3 regions of the Candidatus Pelagibacter ubique HTCC1062 genome follow, and region 1 is predicted to be linked to each of the others. Evidence: riboswitches for the same ligand, from Rfam matches in the RefSeq annotation. Region 1 holds a riboswitch; each other region holds the start of a gene.
What was found. A riboswitch is a leader RNA that binds a small molecule or an ion and turns the genes downstream of it on or off. The one in region 1 is predicted to bind S-adenosylmethionine.
Positions count from the first base shown of each region.

Region 2: linked by a shared signal. The riboswitch ahead of SAR11_RS03785 (homocysteine S-methyltransferase family protein) and the one ahead of SAR11_RS05885 (OsmC family protein) in region 1 are both predicted to bind S-adenosylmethionine.
Region 3: linked by a shared signal. The riboswitch ahead of SAR11_RS05155 (O-acetylhomoserine aminocarboxypropyltransferase/cysteine synthase family protein) and the one ahead of SAR11_RS05885 (OsmC family protein) in region 1 are both predicted to bind S-adenosylmethionine.

Region 1 covers NC_007205.1:1,124,954-1,128,233, forward strand. The annotation lists gene SAR11_RS05880 (NAD(P)/FAD-dependent oxidoreductase) at 1-536, opposite strand, end outside; gene SAR11_RS05885 (OsmC family protein) at 654-1,205, opposite strand; SAM riboswitch class V at 1,210-1,274, opposite strand; gene SAR11_RS05890 (homocysteine S-methyltransferase family protein) at 1,278-2,339, opposite strand; SAM riboswitch class V at 2,406-2,470, opposite strand; gene SAR11_RS05895 (DUF1737 domain-containing protein) at 2,766-2,972, opposite strand; gene phoB (phosphate regulon transcriptional regulator PhoB) at 3,058-3,280, opposite strand, start outside.
Region 2 covers NC_007205.1:730,655-733,934, reverse strand. The annotation lists gene SAR11_RS03795 (sulfite exporter TauE/SafE family protein) at 1-376, shown strand, start outside; gene SAR11_RS03790 (2OG-Fe(II) oxygenase family protein) at 406-996, shown strand; SAM riboswitch class V at 1,085-1,148, shown strand; gene SAR11_RS03785 (homocysteine S-methyltransferase family protein) at 1,158-2,066, shown strand; gene SAR11_RS03780 (DMT family transporter) at 2,059-2,946, opposite strand; gene SAR11_RS03775 (YbaK/EbsC family protein) at 2,943-3,280, opposite strand, start outside.
Region 3 covers NC_007205.1:1,004,064-1,007,343, forward strand. The annotation lists gene argC (N-acetyl-gamma-glutamyl-phosphate reductase) at 1-667, opposite strand, end outside; gene rpsI (30S ribosomal protein S9) at 703-1,152, opposite strand; gene rplM (50S ribosomal protein L13) at 1,154-1,615, opposite strand; SAM riboswitch class V at 1,755-1,823, shown strand; gene SAR11_RS05155 (O-acetylhomoserine aminocarboxypropyltransferase/cysteine synthase family protein) at 1,828-3,156, shown strand; gene SAR11_RS05160 (COX15/CtaA family protein) at 3,149-3,280, opposite strand, start outside.

The DNA of each region.
Region 1 (3,280 bases):
TGGCCAATTTTATCAAAGTCTTCTTTTGAATAAATTTCAGTTTCAATACCAAACTCTTCTCTGTAAGCTGTAGCTTGTTCTTGAATATCTTTAAACTTATTTGGATGATGGGCAACTACGTAATTACTATCCCCCGTTACATCACAATCAATATTATATTCTTGTATAATATCTTTTGTATAATTTGAGCCTTCAACAGAGTTTTTAAAGAACTTTTTAGTTTCATCATTGCCGTAAATAGATTGCATCTTTTTAAAAGACATCTTACTTGGCGGTAGAGAACAGAAACCTGCATTACGAGATGAAGCCCCCCAACCTATTTTTCCAGCTTCAACTAAAATGACCTCTAAATTATGATTTTCTATTAAATTAATTGCACAGGATAAACCAGTGTACCCTCCACCTATTACAACAATTTCTGAGCTGACATCTTTATTAAGTTTATCTAGATTTAAATTTTCGCTTGAATGATCTTCCCAATAACTACTAACTGGGGTGTTAAATTGATAAATATCAGAATGATAAATATTTTTCATTAACAAGACCCTAGCACGCAATTTATACTTAATTCTAGTCAAACTTCTAATTTTTTAGGATTTGAAATGAACTTAAAAGACTTAAGCCCTATTTTTCATAGGGCTTGAGTTAATTAGTTAAGCAGCACTTACTCTTTGCTCTATGTGCTCTTCATTATAAGAGTTTGAAGAAACCTTTTGAAACAATTTAATAGGAACTCCTTTTGATAAAATATCTAATACCGGGCAATGTGTATTTACCGTATCAATCAATTTATCTATTTCTGCTTTTGGTGATGAAGATTTAATGTCAACAGTTCCAGAGATGGATTGAAAGCCAGGTCTAGTGTTTTTATTTAAAGCTAAAAAACCCTGAAGATCTAATTCACCTTTTAATTTAACACTAACACTCTCAATATTAATACCCGCTGCTGTAGCAAATGCTTTATAGGTTATCTCCTGACACGTTGCTAACGCTGCTAATATTAACTCTACTGGGCTGGGTCCCTCATCTTTTCCACCAAAACTTTTGGGTTCATCAACAACTAATTTATGTTCTCTAAGAGTGACTACAGATTGAAGTCCTTCCTTAAGAATTGAATTGCTTTCATATTGGACCACAGCATTTTTTGGGTTAGCTGTAAAATCCTTCTGTAGATTACTTATTGTTTCTTTTAGATTGTTACTCATTTTTTTTCTCCTGTTTTAGTGCTTCGACATATGTCAGGCGCACAATTTAGTTAAATGCCCTTCTTAATTTATTTACGCTTTGTCTCCATATTCAGTCATATGTTTTGGAATTCTTTTATTTTTTCCATACATAAAATGATTTTCCATGTTCTCTCGATATTTACTTGCTGGAACAGTTAAACCAATTGATTCAGCAACTTCCCTAATCAACATTGGGTTTGCTCCACAACATACTCCAAGATAATTAATGCCTAGGGCATAAGCGTCTTTTGCAAATTTACCTATTTCATATCTATTACAAAAATGTGGGTCCAATGCTGTTGGAAACGTTCTTCCATGAGGCGATGGACATGCACAATTACTTCTGTCCGGTAGGTTAAAAAATGTTGGGTAATCTTCACTGGTTCTATAAGGAATAGGTAAAGCTCCAACATGGCATTTAACTGCTTTTCTAATTTCTTTTAAAAAAGGAAACATAGTAGCAGGTCCTCTAAAACAATTTAAACCTACAACATCGGCCCCTAATTGCTCTAGCTCTTTACAAGTATCAACAACTGATTTTCCATCTCTCATTTTATTTTCACCCATTGGGGATATGGTTAATACAGTTGGTAAACCTGTTTTTTTCATTATCTCTAAAGCTTTAAAAGCTTCTTCAGCATAATAAAAAGTTTCACCAATTAACATATCAGCACCTTCTTCAACGGCCCAACCAATCATCTCTGTAAACATTCCTTCAACTTCTTTTTGAGATTGTGGATCATTATGTTTCCAGATATTTGAATTTGAAATATTACCTGCCATCAAATTTGGTTTTGATCCTTTAGGAGTATCTAGTGCTACTTTTTTAGCAATTTTTAATGCTGAACGATTTAGTGGTTCGAGAAGTTCTTCCTTACCAATAACACGCATTTTTTCTCTGTGTCCATTATAAGTAAAGGCCTCAACTACATCAGATCCTGCGTGTTGAAATTCTCTATGTAAGTTCTCTAAAACTTCAGGATGATCTAATGACACCATTGGGACAAATTCCCCTGATGACATGTAGCCACGTCTTTCTATCTCAAATAAAAAACCTTCTGCGCATATAACCGGTCCTTTATCTAATCTTTCTTTTAATTTATTTGTGCTCATTTTTTTTCCTCTTGTTTTGGAGAAAAAAGGTCACAAAATAATAAGAGGTTATATTCATAGGCCTCTTTTCTCCTTTTTAGTGCTTAAGCAAATGCAGGGCGCACAATATGGTTCAACTGCCCGGCTTAATTTTATGAAAGATAAAAAAAAACCACCTGTCTAAAGCGGTGGTTGAAGCGTCGCTTTAGCAGGATTTGTAACGCGCTCTGCAATTTAACTTAAATCAGCGCAACTAAATATAATCAACTTTCTCTCAAACTGTCAATTGAAAAAATAAATAATAGTTAAAATTATGAGAATAATGACAATCCAAATACTAAGATTAGTTAAGAATTGCTTTAATTTAGAGTTAGATTGTAGAAAAGCTGGGAGTACTAATAAGAGTATCCCTAGCATATAAACAAAGGGTATTATCTGATCTGCCATTTATATCGATGATAGCTTCATCTTTTTGGAATACTTTTTCTGAGGTGAATTTTTTATAACTGCTTGAGCACAACGCATGACCCCTCTTTTTTTATCAAAAGTCATTTTAGGTTCACCATACAATTTCCATCCATTGGATATGGCCTCCGTTACACGATGGCAAAATTCTGAAGTGTCGTCACTTGTAATAAATCTATAACCTTTCATAATCAGACCTTAACAAGTCCTAAATCATGTGTCTATGTTCAGTTTATTATTATTATTTTAAGTCTTTATGCTTCTACAATCATTACTAATTTAATGAATAGCCAGCTGATCTTACGGTTCTAATTAATTCTTTAAATCCATCAATATTAATACTTTGTCTAAGTCTTCTTATATGAACATCAACTGTTCTTGTTTCAACATTGATATTATCAGACCAAACATTCTCTAGAATTTGATCTCTTGAGTAAACACGTTTAGGGTTTTTAATAAAAAAATTGATTAAATCATATTCCTTGGGTCCCAAATGA
Region 2 (3,280 bases), 390 kb from region 1:
AAAGATACCAAAAATATTATCAATATTAATTGGTGCATCTATTGGATTTGTGTCTGGTGTAGTTGGAATTGGTGGTGGAATTTTCTTAAGCCCTATATTGTTATTAATTAGAGTAGATAAAGCAAAAAACATTGCAACAGCAGCATCATTATTCATACTGATTAATTCTTTATCAGGACTTGCTGGCCAATTTACAAAGGCATCAACAATAAATGGAATTTATGATTATTGGCCATTATTTTTTTTTGTTTTAATAGGCGGCCAGCTTGGAAACTATTTAAATCTTAAAATTTTTCCTGCAAGAATATTAGCTCTAGTGACATCAGGACTTGTCATATTTGTCGCTATTCGAATGGGACTGAAGTTGTTTGCATAACAGAAGTATTAAATTATTATAGAAAGATTATGAAAACATTTAGAGCATTTGGACCCACTATAGGAAAAACAAAGTTATCCAAAAAAATTATTACTATATTAAATAATCACATTGATAAGTCTCAATTATCTAAAAAAAATGATTATAGCTCTAAACTTGCAAGTCAAATTAGGAATGAAATTAAGATACCCAAAACTTTAATTAATAAGAGTTTGTCTAAAGAATTACTAAAAAATATTAAAGTTTACCTTGATAAGTCAGGCGTTAAAAAAATTAAAGAAATTAAGATAATAAATCTATGGGTGGTTAGGCAATTAAAAAATGAATATAATCCAATTCATTATCATGAAGGACAACTGTCAGGTGTTGGATATCTTAAAATCCCAAAAGATATGAATCAAAATAAATTAGTTAAGAATAAAAAGATTAAAACTAATGGAACTATTGATTTTATTAATGGTCAAAAAAACTTTTTAAGTAAAAGTATCTATAATTTAAACCCTAAATTAGGAGACCTATTGATTTTTCCAAATTATTTAATGCACACAGCTTATCCATTTAACGTTGATGGTGAGAGAAGATCCTTCTCATTTAATGCTAAAATATTATTCAAGAAGTGATTTACTAATCAGTCTAATAGATATATAAATATTTTACCGATTTGATCCATATTGCAGGTGCTAACTGCTAAAAAGGAAATCATTATATAATTGGTAAAGGTAGTTGAACTGTATTGTGCACCTTGCATAGAGCTAAAGCACTAAAAAAGTAAGGAATAAAAATGGATATTAATTTTTTTAAAACAACACGAATTTTAGATGGTGGTATGGGACAAGAATTGTTAGCTCGTGGTATGAAGCCAAACGGCACATTGTGGAGTGCAAATGCTGTTTTAAAAGAAGAATACCATCAACTCTTACTAGACACACATTTAGACTTTATTAAAGCGGGTGCTGAAGTTATTGTTACAGCAACCTTTACTACTAGACGAATAAGATTACGTGATAATAAAATTGAAGATAAGTTTGAATACTTAAACAAAAAAGCTGGTGAAATAGCTCAGAAAGCTAAAGAACAACATCCTAACGTGTTAATTGCAGGCGGTCTTCCACCTCAATATTTAACATACGAAGAAGATACAAGACCAGATGATGAAATTAAGCAAAATTTTTATGATCAAGCAAAATTATTAGATCCTTATATTGATTTTTTTTACTTAGATGTTTTGTCTAGTGTAAAAGAGTTTAAATTAGCAATTGAAGCAATTGAAGAATTTAATAAGCCATACTTAATAGGTGCTCACATTTCTGAAGGAATAAATCTTCCAAGTGGTGAAAAAATATCAGATATTATTAACAATATTAAACATAATAATTTACTAGGATTAATTTTATCCTGTGTTTCACCTGAAAACTTTTATGAAAATTTAGAAGAAGTAAAAAATTTAGGTGTTCCGTTTGGATTTAAGCTTAATGCTTTTGTGACAACTAATCCTAAAGATGGTTATACTAATAGTTATAATGTCAGTAAAACTGGTAACCCAAATGAATTTTTGGGTCAAAGAAAAGATTTAACACCCGAATTGATGGCAAATTTTGTTAAAAAATTTAAAAATGCTGGTGCTACTATTTTAGGTGGATGTTGCGAAACAAGACCATCTCATATTAAAGAAATGGTTCAGTTTAAGTAGTTTTTTTTTGATCTGCTTTTTTAACAAAGTAAATTCCAACAACAACTGCTAATAAAGATAATAAAATTTTAGGTGTTATTATTTCTTTTAAAAAAATATAACTCAATATAGTACCGAATATTGGAATTAAGTAAGAGACTTGTGATTGAAATATAAGACCATTATCTTTTAGAATTTTAAATCTTAGCAACCAAGCAACACCTGTTGAAACCATTCCTAAATAAACTACTGATATTGTAGATTCAATGCTTGGAATTGAATTCCATGGTTTTTCAATAAAATAAACAAATGGTATTAAAATTAGGATAGCCCAAATTAATATAGAGCCTGTTACATTTTCATTTTTTTTCTTACTAATTTTAAGAGTTAAAACTCCTCCAATAACATAACAAGTTGACCCAAGCAATATTAATAACGCAGAAATAAAATTACTATCATTTATTAATAAATTATCTGAAAACAAATAAATAATACCTGAAAAACCAATTAGTATTCCAAAAGTTTTAACTAAATTGAACTTTTCATTTTTTGTATAAAAGTGACCCAATATTGTTGAACTCAAGGGTGTTGTTGACATTAAGATTGCTGCCAAATTACTTTGTACAGATTTTACACCGTAAGCTATTAAGAAAAAAGGTAATACCAAATTGACAAATCCTATTATAGCAAACCAATACCAATCTTTGGAAAATGCTTCAATCTTAATTTTTTTATAAAAGCATAATAATAATACTGGAATTGATCCAAAAAAAACTCTCAAGAATGCAATTGTAATTGGTCCAAAAGATTCTGTTGCAATTTTGATATTAAAAAAAGCTGATGCCCATATTAAAGCTAAAACTACTAATAATGTATAATCAATTAATCTAGGTTGTCTCATTCAATTATATCTTCAACTTTTCCATTCGTAATCTTTTGAATATCGTTATAGTTTGTTTTAAATACACAGTTTGGATGTCCAGCTGCAGCAAACAATTCATTAAACCTTTCTAAAGAATTGTCTATTATAATTTCAATTCTCTCTAAATGCCCAACAGGTGAGACACCCCCTATTGTATAGCCCGTTTGTGTCTTAACTTCTTCTGGTGATGCCATTGAAATATCTTTTTTATCTTTAACTTTTTTTAGTTTATTTAATGAACACCTCTTATCGCCTGCTACTAAGCATAATATAAAAGTATTTTCCGCTTTAAATAATAAGCTTTTGACAATTG
Region 3 (3,280 bases), 120 kb from region 1:
TGTAGTTTTCGATTTCTTGTTGAATTTCAGAGTTATGTCTATGGAAACCAACACCATAAGCGCTTAAGGATTCATAAAGATTTTTATTCTTATATTTTTTATGCACGCCTCTTCCAGCACCAGAGTAACCAGATTTTGAATCTATAATAACATTATCTGTTTTTATTAAATTTTTCCTAACTAATGGAATAAGTGGTAAAAGTATTGATGTTGGGTAGCAACCTGGACATCCGATAATATTAAATTTCTTTAATTTGTCACCATTTATTTCTGGTAATGAATAAATTGATTTTTTAATATTTTTGACAGATCTGTGTTTTTGTTTGTACCATTTTAGATAATTTGATGCTTTATTAAGTCTAAAGTCTGCAGCTAAATCAATTAATATATTGTGTTTTAATAAATCATTTGAAATATCTTGTGCTTCACCATTAGGTAGAGCTGTAAAAACAAGGTCTATGTTTTTTAAAAGTTCTTTATTGTATCTAATAATTTTAGGTAATTTTTTTGAACTTAATGACTTTTCATAACTTGAAATATTTTTTCCAACAGACGTATTACCACAAAGATATTTAATGTTAACATTGCTGTGTTTAACTAATAATTTAATTAATTGAACACCAATATAACCTGTTGAACCAGCAACTAAAACATTAAGCTTAGGCATTTTTTTTATTATAACAGTTTAGAGTTAAAAAAGAATTATCTTTTCGAGAATTGGAAGCTTCTTCTTGCTTTTCTACGACCAGGTTTTTTTCTTTCAACCGATCTAGAGTCTCTAGTATTAAGCTTTTCTGTCTTAAGTACTGCTCTATTCTCTGAATCAAATAAGATTAATGCTTTAGCAATACCATGAACCATTGCACCAGCTTGACCTGTGTGACCACCACCTGCTACGCTACATCTTACATCATAATCAGTTGCTTGGTTTATAATCTCAAATGGTCTTGTGATTTGCATTTTGTGACTTCCGCTAGTGAAATACTCATCCATAGTTCTGCCATTAACGTAAATTTTGCCTGTACCTTTTTTCACCCAAATTTTTGCAATAGATTTTTTTCTTCTACCAGTTGCGTATTTACTATCTTTAAAATCTAATTTAATTTTAGGTTTTTTTGTAGATACTTTATTTGGTGTAGCTGTTGTTACCATATTAATTTCTTATTAAATTTTTACTGTTTAATTTACCTAGGTCTAAAAGTTTTGGGTTTTGTGCTGCATGAGGGTGTTCTTCACCAGCATAAATTTTTACTTTAGTTAACTGTTTTCTTCCTAGAACTCCCCCAGGTAACATTCTTTTAATAGCTAATTTTAATGTCTCGCCAGGTTTATTTTTTTCTAATAACTTTTCAGGAGTAATTTCTTTAATTCCACCTGGGTGACCAGTATGTCTATAATATTTTTTATCTTTAAATTTTTTTCCTGTGAACTTTGCTTGTTCAACATTTTTAACAACAACAAAATCACCATCATCCATATGAGGTGTAAAAGTTGTTTTATTTTTTCCTCTAACAATCATAGCAATAATAGAAGCTAATCTGCCAACTACAGCATTTTTAGCGTCTATCTCAAACCAGTTACTGTTTAAATCACCACTTTTTAGAAATTTTGTCATTGTGCGAGGATTAATACTATTATTAGATATAATGTCAATTTTATATTTCTCTTGCAATATCTTGCTTAAATGATATTTTTATATAGCCGATTTGTTCCTATTGCAGGCTAGTTATTGCTAAAAAGGATTTTTTAACCACATTATCGGTAGGCGCATTTGAACTGTATTGTACGCCTTGCATAAAGCAAAAGTACTAAAAAAGGAGTATTAAGATGAGTACAAAAAGACAAAACCCTGAGACTATAGCTATACATGGTGGTGATTATAGAAGTGATCCAACAACCAAAGCAGTAGCAGTTCCAATTTATAGAACAACATCGTATCAATTTGATAGTACTGAACATGCTGCAAATTTGTTTGCTCTTAAGGAATTTGGAAATATTTATACAAGAATAATGAATCCAACAAATGATGCTCTTGAAAAAAGAGTTGCTTCATTAGAAGGAGGATTAGCCTGTTTAACAGTAGCATCTGGACAAACCGCATCAACTTTTGCAATTTTAAACGTTGCACAAGCCGGAGATAATATAGTCAGCTCTACGGATTTATATGGAGGTACTATTTCGTTATTCACGCATACATTAAGTAAACTTGGTATTGAAGTTAGATATGCAGACCCTTCTGACCCAAAAAACTTTGAAAAAGCTGTTGATGATAAAACTAGAGCTTTTTATGGTGAGACTTTACCAAATCCTTATTTGAGAGTTTTTCCAATTAAAGAAGTTTCTGATATTGGTAAAAAATACAATATACCATTAATAATGGACAACACAGCTGCTCCTGTAATTTGCAAACCTTTAGAACATGGTGCTGCTGTAGTAGTTTATTCATTAACAAAATATATAGGTGGTCACGGTACAGTTGTAGGTGGAGCTTTAGTTGATGGAGGTAATTTTGATTGGACAGCTGATCCCAAAAGACAACCTTTATTTAACGAACCTGACGCAAGTTACGGTGGAGCTATATGGGGAAAAGTGGTTCCAGAATTGACTGGGGCTAATGTTTCTTTTGCAGTAAGAGCGCGGGTTACATTACTAAGAGATCTTGGTTCTGCCCTATCACCTGACAATGCATTTGGAATTATTCAAGGGCTTGAAACAGTTGCTCTTAGAATGAAACAACACTGCTCAAATGCATCAAAAGTTGTTGACTATTTAAAGAAAAATAAAGAAGTAACAAGAGTAATCTATCCAACAGAACATGAAGGTAAAATTGCTGATCGTGCTAAAAAATACCTTAATGAAGGAAATGGTGGTTTAGTTGGTATCGAGCTCAAAGGTGGTATTGAAGCAGGTAAGAGATTTATCGAGTCTTTAAAAATGTTTTATCATGTTGCAAATATTGGGGATGCAAGAAGTTTAGCAATTCATCCTGCAACAACAACTCATAGTCAGTTAACAGAAAAAGAATTGTTAGCCTCAGGTGTAACTCCTGGATACGTAAGATTATGTATTGGTATTGAGCATATAGATGACATTATTGAGGATTTAGACCAAGCTTTAAATAAATCTTCTAAAGGGAATTTGAAAGCAGTTAGTTAGAGTTTTTATATAATATCAAAAAATAAGAACTCAAAACTAATATTGAACCTAGCTGGTGTAGTGAAGCATATGTAATCTCTACACCAGAAATCAAAGTTATAATTCCTAAAAAAATTTGAAACAA